Regions from separate parts of the Fructilactobacillus sanfranciscensis genome, predicted to be linked through region 2. Evidence: a T-box and tRNA genes for the amino acid it is inferred to sense, from the RefSeq annotation. Region 2 holds a T-box; the other holds one or more tRNA genes.
What was found. The T-box of region 2 lies ahead of leuS (leucine--tRNA ligase). A T-box ahead of a tRNA ligase gene usually reads a tRNA of that ligase, here a tRNA-Leu.

Region 1: it has a tRNA-Leu gene. The T-box ahead of leuS (leucine--tRNA ligase) is inferred to sense a tRNA for this amino acid. The anticodon was not compared.

What each region holds. Positions count from the first base shown of each region.
Region 1 covers NZ_CP118925.1:450,464-460,333, forward strand. Annotated here, with positions in the region: gene PY770_RS02275 (GntR family transcriptional regulator) at 1-601, shown strand, start outside; gene PY770_RS02280 (nicotinate phosphoribosyltransferase) at 714-2,180, shown strand; gene nadE (ammonia-dependent NAD(+) synthetase) at 2,192-3,031, shown strand; gene PY770_RS02290 (Tex family protein) at 3,084-5,252, shown strand; gene PY770_RS02295 (SprT family protein) at 5,310-5,747, shown strand; tRNA gene PY770_RS02300 (tRNA-Leu) at 5,807-5,892, shown strand; gene PY770_RS02305 (LCP family glycopolymer transferase) at 5,985-7,175, opposite strand; gene PY770_RS02310 (2,3-bisphosphoglycerate-dependent phosphoglycerate mutase) at 7,358-8,029, shown strand; gene PY770_RS02315 (WxL protein host-binding domain-containing protein) at 8,127-9,179, shown strand; gene PY770_RS02320 (C1 family peptidase) at 9,288-9,870, opposite strand, start outside.
Region 2 covers NZ_CP118925.1:859,800-868,944, reverse strand. Annotated here, with positions in the region: gene metK (methionine adenosyltransferase) at 1-458, shown strand, start outside; gene PY770_RS04375 (MDR family MFS transporter) at 508-1,968, shown strand; gene mnmM (tRNA 5-(aminomethyl)-2-thiouridylate-methyltransferase MnmM) at 1,965-2,537, opposite strand; T-box leader at 2,613-2,817, shown strand; gene leuS (leucine--tRNA ligase) at 2,872-5,292, shown strand; gene PY770_RS04360 (putative polysaccharide biosynthesis protein) at 5,347-7,029, shown strand; gene PY770_RS04355 (NAD(P)H-hydrate dehydratase) at 7,066-7,902, opposite strand; gene pepV (dipeptidase PepV) at 7,989-9,145, shown strand, end outside.

The DNA.
Region 1 (9,870 bases), 410 kb from region 2:
AGCGGATGAATATCATGTCAGCAGAATGACTTTAAGGCAAGCTGTTCAAACATTAATTGATGAAGGCTTACTTCGGCGTGCAATTGGATCGGGAACTTTTGTGACCAGTCAGAAGGTCCAGGAACATATGTCTGGAATTTCTAGTTTTACAGAAACAATGGAAACTGAGGGAAAGACCCCCAGTAGTAAAACTTTATCCTATAAAATCATTGAACCAACTTTCAAGGAATCTCAAGCTCTAGAATTAAAAGACAATGAACGAGTTTTACGAATGGAGAGATTACGTTTAGGTGATGGAGAACCAATTTGCTTAGAGACGACAACGGTTAGTGCAAAGTTAATTCAAGGGATTAAGCAAGTTGACGTTACTGAATCATTTTATCGTTCGTTAGAAGTTAAAAAAGGGATTATTCCAGCTAGTGCTAAACAATACATTTCTGCAATTTTAGCTAATGATCGGGTTGCAAAAATGTTAGCAATTAAACCAGGAGATCCAATTCTAAAATTAAAACAAATTTCATATTTAAAAAACAAAAAACCACTTGAATTTGTGGAAACGCAGTATGTTGCCCAACGGTTTGAGTTTTATCTTAATAAATAAACGCCTGATTAGGTTAAACTAATTCGGCGTTTTTTCTTTTGGCTCTTTTAATGTTAGAATTAGTTCATATAATTTGGTCACAAAGTTTTGTTTTATTCTGGAGGAATAAAAAATGTCAACCATAGATGTTAATGCAAACCTTACTTTGCATACTGATGATTATGAAATTAATATGATGGCCACGTATTTTGCGAAAAATATGCAAAATCGTCATGCTGTTTTTGAAGTTTATTTCCGTGACATGCCATTTGGAAATGGATATGCAGTGTTTGCTGGATTGGAACACGTCATTGATTACATTAAAAATCTGAACTTTACTGATGCTGATATTGAGTATTTACGTAAAGAAGGCGATTATTCTGATGAATTTTTAGAATATTTACGTAACTTTAAATTTCAAGGAACGATTCGCTCTGCTTATGAGGGGGACTTGGTGTTTAACAACGAACCAATTGTTCAAGTTGAAGGAACGATTGCAGAATGTCAGTTAGTTGAAACGGCCATTTTAAACATTGTTAATTATCAAACCTTGATTGCAACAAAAGCCGCTCGAATTCGAAGTGTGGCTGGCAATGATCCACTTCTTGAATTTGGATCACGTCGTGCTCAAGAAGTTTCCGCTGCTTTATGGGGAACTCGAGCTGCTTATATTGGTGGATTTGATGCTACTTCAAATGTATTGGCTGGTAAAGAATTTGGAATTCCAATTTCAGGAACCCATGCCCACTCATTAGTTGAGGCCTTTGGAAATGATTACGATGCTTTTAAAGCCTATGCCGAAACGCATAAAGATTGTGTTTTCTTAGTTGATACCTTTGATACCTTGAAAAGTGGAGTACCAGAAGCCATTCGTGTAGCCCGTGAAATGGGTGACAAGATTAACTTTAATGGTGTTCGAATTGATTCGGGTGATATGGCATACATCTCTAAAAGAGTTCGTGAGATGCTCGATAAGGCCGGTTATCCCGACACCAAAATCTATGCTTCCAATGACCTTGACGAATACACAATCAGCAGTTTGAAAATGCAACATGCTAAAATTAACGTCTGGGGAGTAGGAACCAAAGTCATTACAGCTTTTGACCAACCGGCTTTAGGAGCTGTTTATAAATTAGTTTCTGTTGAAGATAAAGACGGGAAGATGGTTGATACCATCAAGCTTTCAAATAATGCCGAAAAAGTTTCGACACCTGGAAAGAAACAAGTTTGGCGGATTACCGAAAAGAAAGATGGAAAATCCGAAGGTGATTACGTAACTTTAGCAAATGAAGATCCCCGTGTTGAAAAAGAGCTTTACATGTTCCATCCCCAATATACTTACATCAATAAAACAATTACTAATTTTAATGCTGAACCATTATTGAAGGATATCTTTGTGGATGGTAAATTAACTTATAAATCACCAACTTTAAAGGAAACTAAACAATATGCTGATACGGTTCGTGGCTTACTTTGGCCAGAGTATAAACGGATGCTTAATCCGGAACAATATCCAGTCGACCTTTCACAAGAAGCATGGGATAATAAGATTAAATTAATTAAACAAATCCGCAATGGCGGACAAAAACGTTTACAATAGGATGATTACTTATGAACGAAAAACAAAAACAAATTCAAAAAGAAATTATTGAAACTTTAAAGGTCCAACCAAAAATTGACCCACAAGTTGAAATTAGGCGCAGTGTTGATTTTATCAAAGCATATTTTGCAAAAAATTCTTTTTTAGAAACAGCAGTGTTAGGAATTTCCGGTGGTCAAGATTCAACTTTAACTGGTAAACTTGGAGAAATGGCCATGTCAGAACTTCGCAAAGAAACTGGGAACGACAAATATCAATTTATCGCAGTTCGTTTACCTTATGGAGAACAAGCTGACGAATCAGATGCGATGGCAGCCATTGAATTTATTGGTGCAGACCAAGTTGAACGGGTTAACATTAAAGCTGCAACGGATGCAATGTTGAATGCTGTAGAAGCTAATGGAGATAAAATTTTAGACTTTAACAAAGGAAACATTAAAGCTCGGGAACGAATGATTGCACAATTTGCAATTGCGGGAGCTCATCAAGGAATTGTGTTAGGAACTGATCATGCTGCTGAAGCAGTCACGGGTTTTTACACTAAATTTGGTGACGGAGCTGCTGATATTACGCCCATTTGGCGTTTAGATAAACGACAAGGCCGAGCGATGTTAGAAGCCTTAAACGCACCGAAAAAGCTTTATGAAAAGACCCCAACTGCCGATTTAGAAGATGACCGGCCTGCACTTCCTGATGAAGTAGCACTGGGCGTAAGCTATAAAGAGATTGATGATTTCTTAGAGGGTAAAGATGTTAGTGAGCAAGCTGCTGCTACCATTGAAAATTGGTACAAGAAGACTGAACATAAACGTCATTCACCAATTACGGTTTACGATACATTTTGGAAATAAGCAACTAAAAACTTCGTTACTATGACGGAGTTTTTATATTGGAGGTAACGGAGTGGAAAAAGAAATTATTAAACAAGTTAGTCAGGACCTTTCTGACATAAACCAACATCAAATCGAAACAACTTTATCGTTACTAGATGAAGGTAATACGGTTCCGTTTATTGCCCGTTATCGTAAAGAAAGAACGGGGAGCCTTGATGAAGTACAAATTCGCGACATTCAAGATACCTATCAACGCTTATTAAAACTTAGTAATCGTAAAATTGATGTAATTAACAAAATTGCAGAACAAGGAAAATTAACTGATCAATTACAAAACCAAATTAAAGCAGCTAGTGATATTCAGGTAGTTGAAGATTTATACCTTCCTTATAAACAAAAACGGAAGACGAAAGCAATGCTTGCCGACGAACAGGGATTAACTCCGTTAGCTAATCAAATGATGAAGTTCCCGAGCCAAAGTCCAGAACAGTTAGCTGAAAGTTACGTTAATCCGGCATTTGGATTGAATGACGTTACCGAAGTTTTAAGTGGGGTAGCTGATATTATTACTCAATCAGTTGCTGATGTAGCAATTTTTCGTGAATGGATTCGAAATTACACGGAAAAAAATGGATTAATTGTGACTAAGTTGAAAAGTAAGGCAGATGAACTTGATGAAAATCAAGTTTATGCAAATTACTATGACTTTTCTGAAACCATTAAAACAATTCCTTCTTTTCGGGTGCTAGCGATTAACCGTGGGAAAAAACAAAAGATTTTACAAGTTAAAATTGATGTTAATGAAGATGTTATTTTGAAATACTTAAGCTTTACGGTAATTGGCAAACATACGGGATCAGTAGCTGACTTTGTCGCAGATGCAGTTAAAGAAGCCTATCGAAAATCAATTCGGCCAGCAATTACTCGTGATGTTCAAGCAAAATTGACGGAAACTGCTGAGGAACACGCCATTGAAGTTTTTGGAAAAAATCTTTATCATCTTTTAATGCAAGCACCAATTAAAGGAAAGGTAACTCTAGGTTTTGACCCTGCTTATCGAACTGGATGTAAATTAGCCATTATGGATAAAAATGGTAAATTTTTGCATAAACAAATTATTTTCGCAACTAAGCCAGCTAGTGAAGCAAAAATTGCTCACGCTAAACAACAATTCATCGATTTAATCAATCAATATCATGTTGAAATGGTGGCGATTGGGAATGGAACCGCGTCACGTGAGTCCGAATTATTTGTAGCAGATGCACTCAAGGCAATTGAGTTTCCAGTTCACTATGTGATTGTGAATGAATCAGGAGCTTCCGTTTATTCTGCTAGTTCCAATGCACGAAAAGAATTCCCAGATTTATATGTTGAGGAACGTTCCGCCATTAGTATTGGTCGGCGTTTGCAAGATCCATTAGCCGAATTAATTAAAATTGATCCAAAAGCAGTTGGAGTTGGTCAGTATCAGCATGATGTTTCAGAGACACATTTAGATAAACAACTAGATCGAGTAGTAGAAACAGCGGTTAACCAAGTTGGAGTAAACTTGAATACAGCGAGTGTTGAATTACTGGAACATATTTCTGGATTATCAGCAGCAATTTCACAAAATATTGTTGATTATCGAGAAGAAAATGGTAGTTTTACAAATCGGAAACAACTAAAAAAGGTAAAACGACTTGGACCCAAAGCCTATGAACAATCGGTTGGATTTTTACGGATTATTGGTGGTAATAATCCACTAGATAATACTGATATTCATCCTGAGAGTTATGATCAAGCCCAATCTATTTTACAAGCACTTGATTTATCAGTTGATCAATTAGGGACGGATGTAGCTATTCAAAGTCTAAATAATGTTAATCCAAGTGAATTAGCAAATAAACTAGATTTAGATGAACAACTAACAGTTGATTTGCTAAACGGATTAAAAAATCCAGGACGTGATTTACGTGATCAAATGCCTGCACCATTATTGAAATCAGATGTAATGAAAATTGATGATTTAAAACCTGGAATGAAATTACAAGGAACGGTTCGTAATGTAATTGATTTTGGGGCGTTTGTGGATGTTGGTGTAAAGCAAGATGGCTTAGTTCATATTTCACACATGAGTAATAAATTCATTAAAGATCCAGCAATGATTGTTTCAGTTGGTGATATTGTAGATGTTTGGGTACTGTCAGTTGATATAGATCGGAAACGAATCCAATTATCTATGATAGAACCGGAATGATATAAAAATTAAACACGTATTTATCTTTGGTTATAAAAAAATTGACTAGGAGTAAATATGAATGATCAAGAATTACAAAATTTAGTGGAAAATATATCATTAGAATTTTTTAAACGTCCGTTTTCACACCGTGCATATTTTAATCGTCGGTTAAAAACAACCGGGGGTCGCTATCATCTTAAAGACCACAACATTGATATAAATCCCAAAATGGCTAGTCAACAAGAAGTTTTGGTGGGAATTATTAAACACGAATTAGTCCACTATCATCTTCATATGAATGGTCATTCTGGTAAACATAATACAGTGTCATTTAAACGATTATTACATCAAGTAGGCGGTAGTCGTTACGCACCGCGAGTTGAACGTAATTATAAATACGAATATCAGTGTTCTAAGTGTGGTCTAAAGTACCAAAGGCAACGTCGAATTGATACTAAAAGATATGTATGTAGTAAGTGTCGCGGAAAATTACAATTGATTTACACTAATTGATTTTAAGATTTGTATTGCGTTATTTATGATTTGTTGATATACTAAATACTGTTACATATGCGGCCATGGCGGAATTGGCAGACGCGCAAGATTAAGGATCTTGTCGGGAGTTTTCCCGGTGGAAGTTCGAATCTTCTTGGCCGCATTAATAGCAGTAGAAAAAGCAGTTCTCTTATGAGAACTGTTTTTTATTTTGCAGAATAAAAAAACACCTGCAAAATTGCAGATGAATTTTAATTAATTTGAAACTAATTCGTCGTTATTATTAACGCTAGTATTGTCAGTAAAAATACTATCATCAGAGCTAGCTCCGCTATTTGAATTAATGTGTTTTTGATCTTTTGTAAGGGTGGGAGATTTTTTTAAACCAAGCGATTCACGAAGCTCATTTGAAATTTTTAACAATTCACCATTCGGTGCTACTTGATAACTGACACCATCAACTGTAGCGTTGTCACATTGAAGAGTATCTTCTTGAAGGTTTTTAGTTGCTCCACGATATGCGGAACCAGCCGTCATCATATCTTCAAAAGACAAATTGGTGAGAATGTTTCCATCTAATGATTTTAAAATATCACTATATTTAGTAACTGATGAAATTTTCAAACCATTTTTTAAAATCTGTTCTAATACTTCTCTTTGCCGAATTTGACGTCCATAGTCACCAAGAGGATCTTGATACCGCATTCGAGTATATTGAAGTGCTGTTTGACCAGTCATATGTTCTTTTTTACCTTTTTTAACACTGATTCCTTCGTAATTAAAGGTTAGGTTAGGGGTAATATCAACCCCGCCGACAGCATTAACCATTTTTTTGATACCACCCATATTGACAACTCCGTAAAAGTCAATGGGAACATTCAATAATTTACTAGCTACTTCGGTTGCTGAATTAGGCCCTCCAATTGTATAAGCTGCATTAATTTTTTCATATGGCATTCGATCTCCTGGAATAACAACTTTAGTATCACGGGGGATACTAACTAGTTTTGTCGTATTTGTTTTAGGATTAACCGTTGCAACAATTAGTGAATCAGTTCGACCTTTGTCTTTTCTTCCTAATGCTCCGGTATCTGTCCCCATTAAAAGAATTGAGAATGGTTTTCGTTCTTTTAAAATTTTAGAAACATTTCGAGAACTTCGGGATGCCATGTAAGTATCACCAAAGGTATCACGTGCTTTATTATATTGCTGATAGCCAAAAATTAAGCCAATTATCATAATAATTAATAAAATTACAAGAATGGTCCAATTAATTGGATGATATTCAATTTCATTTGATTGAGTTGAAAAGTTTTTGGGTTGATAATTATTTGATTTTAAATGATTGTTTTTTTTATTATAACTAAATTTTTTGGGATCATTAATAAAATGATTTGTTCCAGAACGTCGTTTAGGGGTAAAATTATTATTTTCATTTTCTGCCATGATAAGTCCTTCTGTTATGTATTAAGCTTTTTCTTATTATAGCTTAATGCTAAACTTCTGTCTTAAAATCTTAAAAAATTTAAGTAAATTTATTTTTTTACAGCAAGACGAATGATTAAATAAAGGGCTTAGATATGCTACAATAGTTAGTAATGGATAAAAGAGTCAGCGAGGTTGATTACATGAGTAAGTTAGTTTTGATGCGACATGGAGAAAGTGTTGCCAATTATAACCACACTTTTACTGGCTGGAGTGATGTTCCCTTAACAGATGAGGGAAGACGAGAAGCTCATGAAGCTGGTCGCAAACTAAATGAATTGCAAATTAAGTTTGATGATGCCCATACATCATATTTAAAGCGTGCGATTATCTCAGAAAACATTGTTTTGAGCGAAATTAATCAGCTTTGGATTCCACAACATAAAACTTGGCGTTTAAATGAGCGTCATTACGGAGCATTGCGTGGTCAAAACAAACAAAAAGTTCGTGCTGAAGTCGGTGATGAGCAGTTTATGATGTGGCGACGCAGTTTTGAAGCAGTTCCTCCAAGATTAGAAGTGGTGCCTGATTTGCGACGTTATCATGATGCTGGAATTGATGAACCACGGGCTGAAAGTTTAAAAATGGCCTATCAACGTTTAGTACCTTATTGGATTGATGAAATTGCTCCTCGTTTGATGAATAACCATAATCAATTGGTTATTGCTCATGGAAGTTCTTTACGAGCTTTAATTAAGTATCTTGAGAACATCGATGATTTAGGAATCGATGGGGTTGAAGTAGGTAATGCAGAACCAATCATTTATACTTTAGATCACGATTTACGGATTTTGAAAAAGGAAATCTTAAATTAGGTTGTATTAAAAAATGGTTAAAAATTGTAAATTATTACCATAATATGTATAAACTGCTAATTTACTTTTGTAGTTTGTTGATTGAATGGAGAAAAATATGCTTAAAAAATTAAAAAAAGTAACATTTTTATTATTACTTTTACTGAGCTTTGTTGGATCATTTGTAACTTTTCAATCCACTAGTAAGGCGGAAAACGTATCGCAAAATGATACATTAAAAGTTGAACCACAAACAAAAAATTTGAAATTTCAAAATAATAATAGTAATTTTTTTGATTTTCGACTTAATAAACAAGATCAAATTAATCAAGATTTGGTCATTAAAGTAACTAATCCAAGTCATGATCAAAAAGTTGATTTCACGACTAGCATAAACCAAGCAACTACGTCTAAAGTTGCTAAAATTAGTTATGATGGCAAAGGTAAATCAGTTAAGAACTTATTCGACTTTAAACAAATCGTAACGGCCAATGATGTTAATGAAAATAAGATTACATTAAAGCCAGGCGAGAGTCGCGAGTTAAATTTTCATATTCAAACTCCTAGTAATGAAATGTTTAAAAATTTTAACGGAACTATTCTAGGTGGAATTTATATTGTTGCCCAACCTAATCATGCTAAAAAGATAGCTTATCCAATTGCAATCAGGATTAACAAAGGAACATCTTCTCCTAATATTGCTATGAAAAAAGTTAAAGTTGACACTACGTATAAGCATAATATGGTTGATGCGATGATTACTAATAATCATCCAGATATGTTATCTCAAATTAGCTATAAAGGCACGGTGGTTAAAAAAGGAACTAATGATGTTGTTGCCAAAGCATCACGAGTTGATGGACAAATTGCACCAAATAGTCAATTTAAGTTTGAGATTCCTTGGTTAACTAAAAGAATTACGCCCGGCGCTTATACTATGAAAGTTAAAATCAAAAGTACCGATCCACAATTAGGTGTAAAAGGTGAAACTTGTTTTTTAGAAAAAGATTTTACAGTTTCAGTTTGGGATGCAATTGTTTTAAATGCAAAAGTTACTCATTCAATTCCTTGGCTATTTATAATTAGTGTAATTATTTTATTCGGTTTGATTATTGGGTTAATTCGGTGGTTATTAAAAATTCGTAATCGACGTGAAGGTTTAGAAAAATAAAAATCAATAAGAAAGCACTCGAATTATGCTGAATTCAAGTGCTTTTTGTTTCACTAAAAAAGGTACTAATAACAAATTTAAGTTATCGGTACCTAGTTTCGTATTTATTTAAGCAAGAGTTCCCATTGGATCCCAAGGAGCTAATTCTTTTGGTTCTTCAGTTTGTTGTTCACGTTCTTCAGGACTTAGGTACTTTTTGTTAATTACGATTTGGTAAACGAATTGGCTAAACCATTCGTCACTCATCACAAAGTAACCTTTTTCTCCAACTCTATCGCCCCAACTGTTTTCAACCTTCCATTTAGTAGGTTGACCATCAACTAAATCAACACCAGTAATTACCATGGCATGATTCATGGCACTTTCACCATAATCAAGGCGTTCAGCTTTAGTTAATGAGTTGTCGGTGTGCATTAAATCATCGATGTGATATAAATCAGTATCCAAAATACCAGCTTTACGATCACTGTCCATTGAAACATCACTACCGAACCAAACTGTTTCTCCAGCTTGAAGTTGTTTGATAGTTAATTCTTTTAGTCTTTCAATTGGAAGGTTAAAGTGTTTAACGTCTCTTCCACCAACTACGTTACCTAACATTTCAACTGTGTAAGTTTTGTTAAATGGTTTATCAGCAGTAGGTGAGTTAATAATTGAAACGTATTCTTCAAGGTCTAAGTTAATGTATTTT
Region 2 (9,145 bases):
GTGGTCCAAATGGTGATGCAGGTTTAACTGGTCGTAAAATCATCGTTGATACGTATGGCGGTTCTGCTCATCATGGTGGTGGTGCTTTTTCTGGGAAAGATGCTACCAAAGTTGATCGTTCAGCAAGTTATGCAGCCCGTTATATTGCTAAAAACCTCGTTGCCGCGGGAATTGCGCATCGAATTGAAATTCAATTAGCATATGCAATCGGAGTGGCAGAACCAGTTTCTATCGAAGTGAATACTTTTGGAACATCTAAGTACAGTGATGATCAAATCATCAAAGCTATTAGACAAAACTTTGATTTACGTCCAGCTGGAATTATCAAAATGTTAGATTTACAGCGTCCAATTTATGAGCAAACATCAACTTATGGACACTTTGGAAGAACAGATATTGATTTTCCATGGGAACAAACAAATAAAGTAAAAGATTTAAAAGAATTTTTTAACGCTTAAAAAAAGCCGACCTTTATGGTCGCTTTTTTATTTGCGAATAGGGGAAAGTATGATTAAAAAGAAAGCAACAAACGTAAAAATTGTGACAATTGCATTGTTTATTGCCACATTCATGAGTGCTGTTGAAGGGACAATTGTTTCAACGGCCATGCCAACGATTGTAGGTGATTTGCATGGAGTTTCGTTAATGAACTGGGTCTTCTCAATTTTCTTATTGACGAATGCAATTGCTACTCCCATTTATGGTAAGTTAGCAGATCAATTAGGTCGAAAAAAGGTCTTTATTTTTGGTCTTTTGGTGTTTACTTTAGGTTCAATGTTGTCTGGAATATCTAATTCCATGGAAACCTTGATTATTTGGCGAGCACTTCAAGGAATTGGTGCTGGAGTAATCATGCCAGTTTCGTTTACCATCGTTGCGGACATGTATCCATTTGAAAAGCGGGCTGAAGTAATCGGTCTATTAGGATCAGCTTGGGGAATTGCATCAATTGTTGCACCTTTATTAGGAGGATTTATCGTTGATAATCTTTCTTGGCACTGGATCTTTTTTGTGAACGTACCAATTGGAATCGTGACTATAATTTTGATTGCATTTTTTTTAGTAGAACCAAAACAAGTTCGCCACAGTAAAATCGATTATGGTGGAGTTGGTTTAATTGCAGTTTTACTTTTATCAATTATGTATATGTTCCAGATTTTAGGGGAAACTCCATTGAACCTAATGATGATTGCTTTTTGTTTAATTGTTGCACTTGTTTCTGGTTTCTTATTCATTAAACAAGAACAACGAGTAGTAGATCCAATTATTCCATTAGATATGTTTAAAAACCGAACCTTTGTGACACAAAACTTAATTGCGGCATTAATCAGTGGTTTTATTTTTGCCTATGAAGTTTATCTTCCTGATTGGACTCAAGGAATTTTAGGCTTGAAAGCCACAATGGCCGGATTTGCTATCACACCAAGTTCGGTACTGTGGATGTTAGGTTCATTTTGGACCGGAAAATTATTAACGAAATATTCACCCCAATTAATTATGAATCTTAGTTTTATTTTTATTGGAATTGGATCAATCGTTTCAGTCTTTTTACCAATTTCAACGCCATTTTGGGCCTTCTTTTTGCTTTCTGGTTTAATGGGGATTGGTTTTGGAATTTGTATTACGACATCATCAGTGACGGTTCAAAATGAAGTTTCGCAAGATCGAATTGGGGTAGCTTCTTCATTTAATACATTAAGTCGAACTTTAGGGCAAACTTTAATGATTTCCGTTTTTGGAATTGTGATGAACAAATCAATGGCGGATGGGGTTATTAGTCATCCTCATACCAACATGAACTTAATGGATCAGTTAATTAACCCGCAAACAGCACAAAAGCTAAGTAGTGAAATTCTACCTAGCTTACGTGAGATTTTATATAATTCAATTCACAATGTCTTAGTTGTAGCACTTTTATTAGTCGTAGCTGCCTTTATTGTTAATTGTTTTGATCGAAAGAAGAATTAACGTTTTTGCAAAGCTAACAAAATTGGTGGTTCATGAATTTGATTAATGAATTGATACTGTAAGACGTTAAATTGATGTTGATCGATACTTTTCGCAAATTGTAAAACTTGCTCTTTTTCTTGTTTTCCACCTGGATGCCCATAATAAATTACCAAAATAATTATCCCATTTGGTTTTAGTAATTTCATCATAGATTGGACCGATTTAAGTGTAGTTTGCGGCTTAGTAACAATCTTATGATCACCTTCAGGTAAATAGCCTAAGTTAAAGATAGCTGCCGTGATCGGTGATTTTACATAATTTGTCAGATTTTCATGTCCATCATTAATTACGGTGGTTTGTTGTTCAATTTGATGTTGTTCTACTAATCTTTGGGTTAACTGAGTTGCTTGAGCTTGAATATCAAAACTATAAACGTGTCCGCGCTCACCAACTAGTTGAGCTAAGAATAGGGTATCGTTTCCTTTGCCAGCAGTGGCATCAACGACTACATCACCGGGTTTGACGATTTCTTTAAGTAGGGTATGACTAAAGTTTAATGCTGATTGTAATTTCAAAATTTTCACCATCCTTGATTTAATTATAACAGTAGTATTGACTTGTTTTTTTATAATAAATTTGGTAACCTTGCATTAACGAAATAAAAAAAATTGTTGACGTGAATTAATAGGATTAACTAGCTTTCAGAAACCAAGTGGGTGCTGTGAACTTGGAGCTAGAAGATTACGAACTTCTCACTGAAATTTAACTGAAATAAGTAAGTTAAACGTTTTCCGCGTTATGGAATTTGAGAGTCTAGATGTTTTTCATCTAGGAATTTAGGTGGTACCGCGGAAATTCGTCCTATGGAATGATTGTAATTCTATGGGATTTTTTTATTGGCATAAATAAGGAGTGAAGATTATGGCTTATGATCACGCAAAAGTTGAGAAAAAATGGCAACACTATTGGGAAGAAAATAAAACTTTCCGTACTAGTGATAAAACGGAAAAAGAAAAATATTATGTACTAGATATGTTCCCTTATCCATCAGGTCAAGGACTTCACGTTGGACATCCTGAAGGTTATACTGCCACTGATATTATGGCTCGTTTTGAACGGATGCAAGGTAAAAACGTCCTTCATCCAATTGGTTGGGATGCTTTTGGACTTCCAGCTGAACAATATGCAATGAAAACTGGACATAACCCACGTGAATTTACTAACCAAAATATTGATAATTTCCGTCGTCAAATTAAATCACTTGGATTTTCTTATGATTGGGATCGCGAAGTTAACACAACAGACCCTAAATACTACAAGTGGACCCAATGGATTTTTGAAAAGCTTTACGAAAAAGGTCTAGCTTACGAAGACGAAATTGAAGTTAACTGGGCACCTGATTTGATGGGTGGAACAGTTGTGGCTAATGAAGAAGTGGTAAACGGAAAAACTGAACGTGGTGGTTTTCCAGTTTACCGAAAACCAATGAAACAATGGGTACTTCGGATTACGGCCTATGCTGATCGTTTACTTGATGATCTTGATGACGTTGACTGGCCTGAAAGTGTCAAACAAATGCAACGGAACTGGATTGGTCGTTCCGTTGGGGCTAGCATTAACTTTAACATTGATGAACATCCTGATGAATCAATTGAAGTTTTTTCAACACGTGCCGATACCTTATTTGGAGCAACTTACATAGTTTTAGCTCCAGAAAGTGACATCGTTGATAAAATTGTTACACCAGAACAAAAAGCAGCAATTGACGAATACCGTCAAAAAATTGCTTCAAAATCAGATCTTGAAAGAACTGATTTAAATAAGGATAAATCTGGTGTGTTTACGGGAGCATATGCCATTAACCCCGTTAATGGAGCTAAACTTCCAATCTGGATTGGTGACTACGTACTTTCATCATATGGAACCGGTGCAATCATGGCAGTTCCCGCTCATGATGATCGTGATTATGAATTTGCCAAGAAATTTAAGCTTCCCATTATTCCAGTTATTGAAGGCGGGGATATTGAAAAAGAACCTTATACCGGTGATGGCGTTCACATTAATTCTGGTTTCCTTGATGGATTAGGTAAAAAAGACGCCATTAATACAATGATTGAATGGCTTCAAACACATCACGCTGGAGATAAAAAAGTTAACTACAAGCTTCGGGATTGGATTTTTTCCCGTCAACGGTACTGGGGTGAACCAATTCCAGTGATTAACTGGGACGATGGGACTAAATCATTAGTTCCTGAAGATGAACTTCCTTTGCGTCTACCAAAGACTGATGATATTAAATCATCCGGAACTGGTGAAAGTCCTTTAGCTAATTTGAAAGATTGGGTTAATGTAACTGATAAAAATGGACGTCATGGAAAACGTGAAACTAATACCATGCCACAATGGGCAGGTAGTTCATGGTACTACTTAAGATATATTGATCCAAAAAACGATAAGATGTTAGCTGATCCTAAAAAACTTGATTACTGGCTTCCAATCGATCTTTATGTTGGTGGTGCAGAACATGCAGTTCTTCACTTACTATATGCTCGTTTCTGGCACAAGTTCCTTTATGATTTAGGCGTAGTTCCAACGAAAGAACCCTTCCAAAGATTAGTTAACCAAGGAATGATTTTGGGAACTAACCATGAAAAGATGTCTAAATCAAAAGGTAATGTAGTTAACCCTGATGATATTGTTAACGAATATGGAGCGGATACTCTTCGGCTTTACGAAATGTTCATGGGACCTTTAACGGAATCAAAACCTTGGAGTACAGAAGGAATTGTCGGCGCTAACCGTTGGATTAAACGTGTTTGGAGAATGTACCTTAACGACGATAATTCAACGAGTGATATGCTGATTGCTGATAACGATGGTAAATTAGACAAAGTTTACAATCAGACAGTGAAAAAAGTTACTGATGATATTGAAAAGATGCGGTTTAACACAGCAATTTCACAAATGATGGTTTTTGTAAATGAAGTTTATAAAAATAAAACTTTACCAAAACGTTATGCAGAAGGCTTTATTAAACTTCTATCACCAATTACACCACATATGGCTGAAGAAATTTGGCAACAATTGGGACATAAAGATACAATTGCATACGCTGAATGGCCAACTTATGATGAAAGTAAGTTAAAGGATGACCAAGCAGAACTTGTTGTTCAGATTAACGGAAAAGTTCGTGCTCATATTACCGTAGCAGTGGGTACTTCAAAAGATGATATAGAAAAAATTGCTCTCGCCGACGATAATATTAAAAATAACTTACAAAATAAGACTGTCAGAAAAGTAATTGTAATTCCTAACAAAATTGTTAACATAGTTGCTAATTAGTTCTATTAAAAAATAATTACAAATATAATCATTGCGTGAAAGTAGGGTATTTTTTTGAATAATGGTTTTGAAGAAGATGTAATTCAAGAAGAATTACAAGATACTGAGTCTGAACGTGCCAAAGGTCAAATGTTAAAGGGTTCTGCCTGGATGACTGTTGGAAGTATTTTGTCAAGAATTCTTGGTGCTTTATATATTATCCCTTGGCGTTTGATTTTAGGAGCATCTTTGTTCCCGTTAGCCAACTCACTTTATACTCAAGGGTACAATATTTATAGTTTTGCTTTGATTGTTGCGGTAGCAGGGATTCCTTCTGCTATTTCTAAACAAGTCGCCCATTATAATGCTTTGAATGAATATGGGGTTGGAGTTCAAATCTATAAAAAGGGTTTGAGTTTGGCAATTTTAATGGGGATTATCAGTGCACTAATTTTATGGGTTGCTGCCCCAATCTTAACCAATGGTGATAAAAACGTAATTCCAGTTATTCATTCATTAGCCTGGGCTGTTTTAGTAATTCCAACAATGAGTTTAACTCGAGGATTTTTCCAGGGTTATAATAACATGGCTCCTTCAGCAATTTCGCAATTTGTTGAACAACTTGCTCGAGTTATTTATATGTTATTATCAGCTTTCTTAGTCCTAAAGGTCATGCATGGTAGTTGGGTTACAGCGGTTTCCCAATCTACTTTTGCGGCATGTATTGGTGCAATTTTTGGATTTTTAGTTTTAGTTTGGTTTTACTGGAAGAATCGAAATTATTATCAAGGATTGATTAAAAATAGTAATAATAAGTTATCGGTCCCAACCAACCAACTTTATTGTGAAATTATTAGTCAAGCTACGCCTTTTATTATTTTAGGAGCTGGGGTAACGATTTTCTCTTTAATCGATCAATTTACTTTTTTCCATATTATGCGTTTTGCCACTAATTTTTCTGAAGAAGCATTACAGATTAATTATGCAATTTTTGCTGGAAATGCTAATAAACTAACTATGATTGTTGTTTCATTAGCATCTTCAATTGGGATTACGGTTGTTCCATTGCTCTCAGAAGCATTTACTAAGAAAAATAAAAAGGCTTTAAAAGATTCGTTTTCTAATGCATTGGTGCTCTTTGAATTCGTTATGATTCCAGCTTCTTTGGGAATGGCTGCTATTGCGGGTCCTTTAAATCGAACTTTTTATGGAACAGCCAATATGGATTTTAGTAGCAATGTTTTAGCTTTTTCATCAATTGAATCAATTCCAATTGGATTGTTCGTAGTAGTTGCAGCAATTATGCAAGGTGTATCACAAAATAAAAAAGCCGTTAAACTATTTGCTTATGGAACGCTAGCTAAGTTTGTTACCCAATATCCTTTAGTTTATTTGTTTGGAGCATTTGGTACATTAATGTCAACAATGATTGGGTTCTTTTTAGCAACTTGGTTGATGATAAGAGCATTGAAACATGAATTTGGAATTGAAAAGAATATGCTTCAATATGAAAGTATTCAAATTATTTTCTATTCTATAGTTATGTATTTTGTTGCGTTAGTTTCAGTTTATGGATTAAACTGGTTCTTCAGTTTGTTTACGACTCCATTTAGTTCAATTATTAGTTTAATTGTAACTGGTTTAGCATCAATATTTGGAGCAATTGTTTATGCTTACTTCATGTTAAAAACTGGATTAGCTGAACAAGTTTTAGGTAAACGAGTTGGTAGATTAAAAGCTAAATTTAACATTAAATAAAAATAAGACTTTCCAATTATTTGGAAGGTCTTATTTTTATGCTTCATTTTTTTTCATAAATTGAGGTAGAGCTTCGGAAATTTGATGGGGTAAAACAACATATTGCTTTTTTGCCAATTCATCAGCAATTGCACTATGAGTGTAGACGGCAGCTAAGACAGCATTTTCTGTATTTTCGAATTGAGCTACAAATCCACCAATTATCCCTGCTAAGGTATCTCCCATGCCACCAGTTGCTTGTGCGGGTGTACCAACTGTATTAACAAATGATCCAGTTGGAGTTAATACTTGGGTCCGATGTGATTTAACGACTACAATACTACCTTGCTGTTTAAATAGGTTATTGTATGCTGCAAGATTTGTATTTTCATTTTGATCTTTAATTTTTACACCTGATAATTTTTGCCATTCCATTTGATGAGGAGTGAAAATTAGCTTAGTTTTAGGCAAAGATAAATTGTTAGATGCAATTAAGTCAATGGCAGATCCATCAACAACTAAAATTTGAGTAGGAGAAACACTCGCGAAAACCGTTTTAAGTAAACTCAAACTTTTTTCATCAGTGCCTAGTCCAGATCCAATGTTAATAACGTCCATATTTGCAATTAAAGCTTTAACAGCTGGTTCGTCATGATAATCAAGGTACATAGCTTCAGGAACCCAATTATGAAGACTACTTTGGTTAGAAGAATCAGTTATGGTAGTTGTTAAACCAACCCCGGCATAAACAGCGCCGAGCGAACTCATAATAATGGCTCCACCAAAATTTTGATTTCCGCCAATTAAAGCAATTTTTCCATAAGTTCCTTTAAAACTTTGAGTTGGCCTAATTCGAATTGTATCTTGCAAGATTTTTTTTGTGATTGGTTTCATTTCATTCACCTCGAAGTTATTATAGCATTGTAAAATTTGTGATTGTGCTAAAATCACTTATGTAGATTAAAAAAGGAGAACTTAAAATGATTGATTGGAAAAAAGAAGCAGAAAAATATAAAGAAGCTTATCTCGCTGATTTAAAGGAATTAGTGGCCATTGATAGTTCGCGTGATCTAGAACATGCGACCGATGAATTTCCTTTAGGACCCGGTCCAGCTAAGGCTTTAGAAAAATTTCTTGAATTTGGAAATCGCGATGGGTTCACTACTCATAACATTGAAAATATCGTTGGTTACATCGAATATGGTAATGGAAAAGAATATTTTGCCGTATTAGGCCATGCAGATACGGTTCCGGCTGGAAAAGGTTGGGATACTAATCCATTTGAATTAATGTTAAAGGATGGCAAAGCAATTGGCCGGGGAACTTCTGATGATAAAGGTCCTGCATTAGCTGCTTATTATGGACTTAAAATGTTAAAAGACCATGGAATTATGCCTAATTTGAAAGTTCGCTTAATTATTGGAACTGATGAAGAAACAAATTGGACGGGCATGAAACGGTACTTTGAGGTTGAGCCAGATCCTAAAATTGGTTTTTCACCAGATGCAGAATTTCCGTTGATTAACGGTGAAAAAGGGAATGTGACCTTTGAAACTAAATTTGCTGGTGATACGAAAGATGGAGAAAATACTTTAGTTTCATTTAAAGCCGGCTTGAAAGAAAACATGGTTCCTCGTGAGGCCGAAGTCGAAATTAAAACGGATACTGCTGATTTAATTTCAACTAAATTTGAAGAATATCTACTTAATGTTCCCGTTACGGGAACGTATGAAGTGACCCCCACAGGAATTAAATTAGAAATGATTGGAAAAGCTGCTCATGGGATGGAACCTAAGAACGGAATTAATGCCGGAACATATATGGCAACATTCTTGAAAGAATTCACTTTTGATAAGGCGGGACAAAATTTTGTTGGCTTTATTGCTGATAAATTGCATGATGATTCACGGGCAACTAAATTAGGTCTTCAATTTACTGATGATATCATGGGCGATCTCACGATGAACGTTGGAATTATAAATTACAGCCAAAGTCAAGGTGGATTGATTAATACTAATTTTAGATTTCCGAAAGGAATTACACCTGCTAAAATTGAACAACAATTAAAAGATAATTCAGCTTATTATCGCGGTCAAGTTGAAATGAATCCGGATTATATGGAACCTCATTTTGTTGA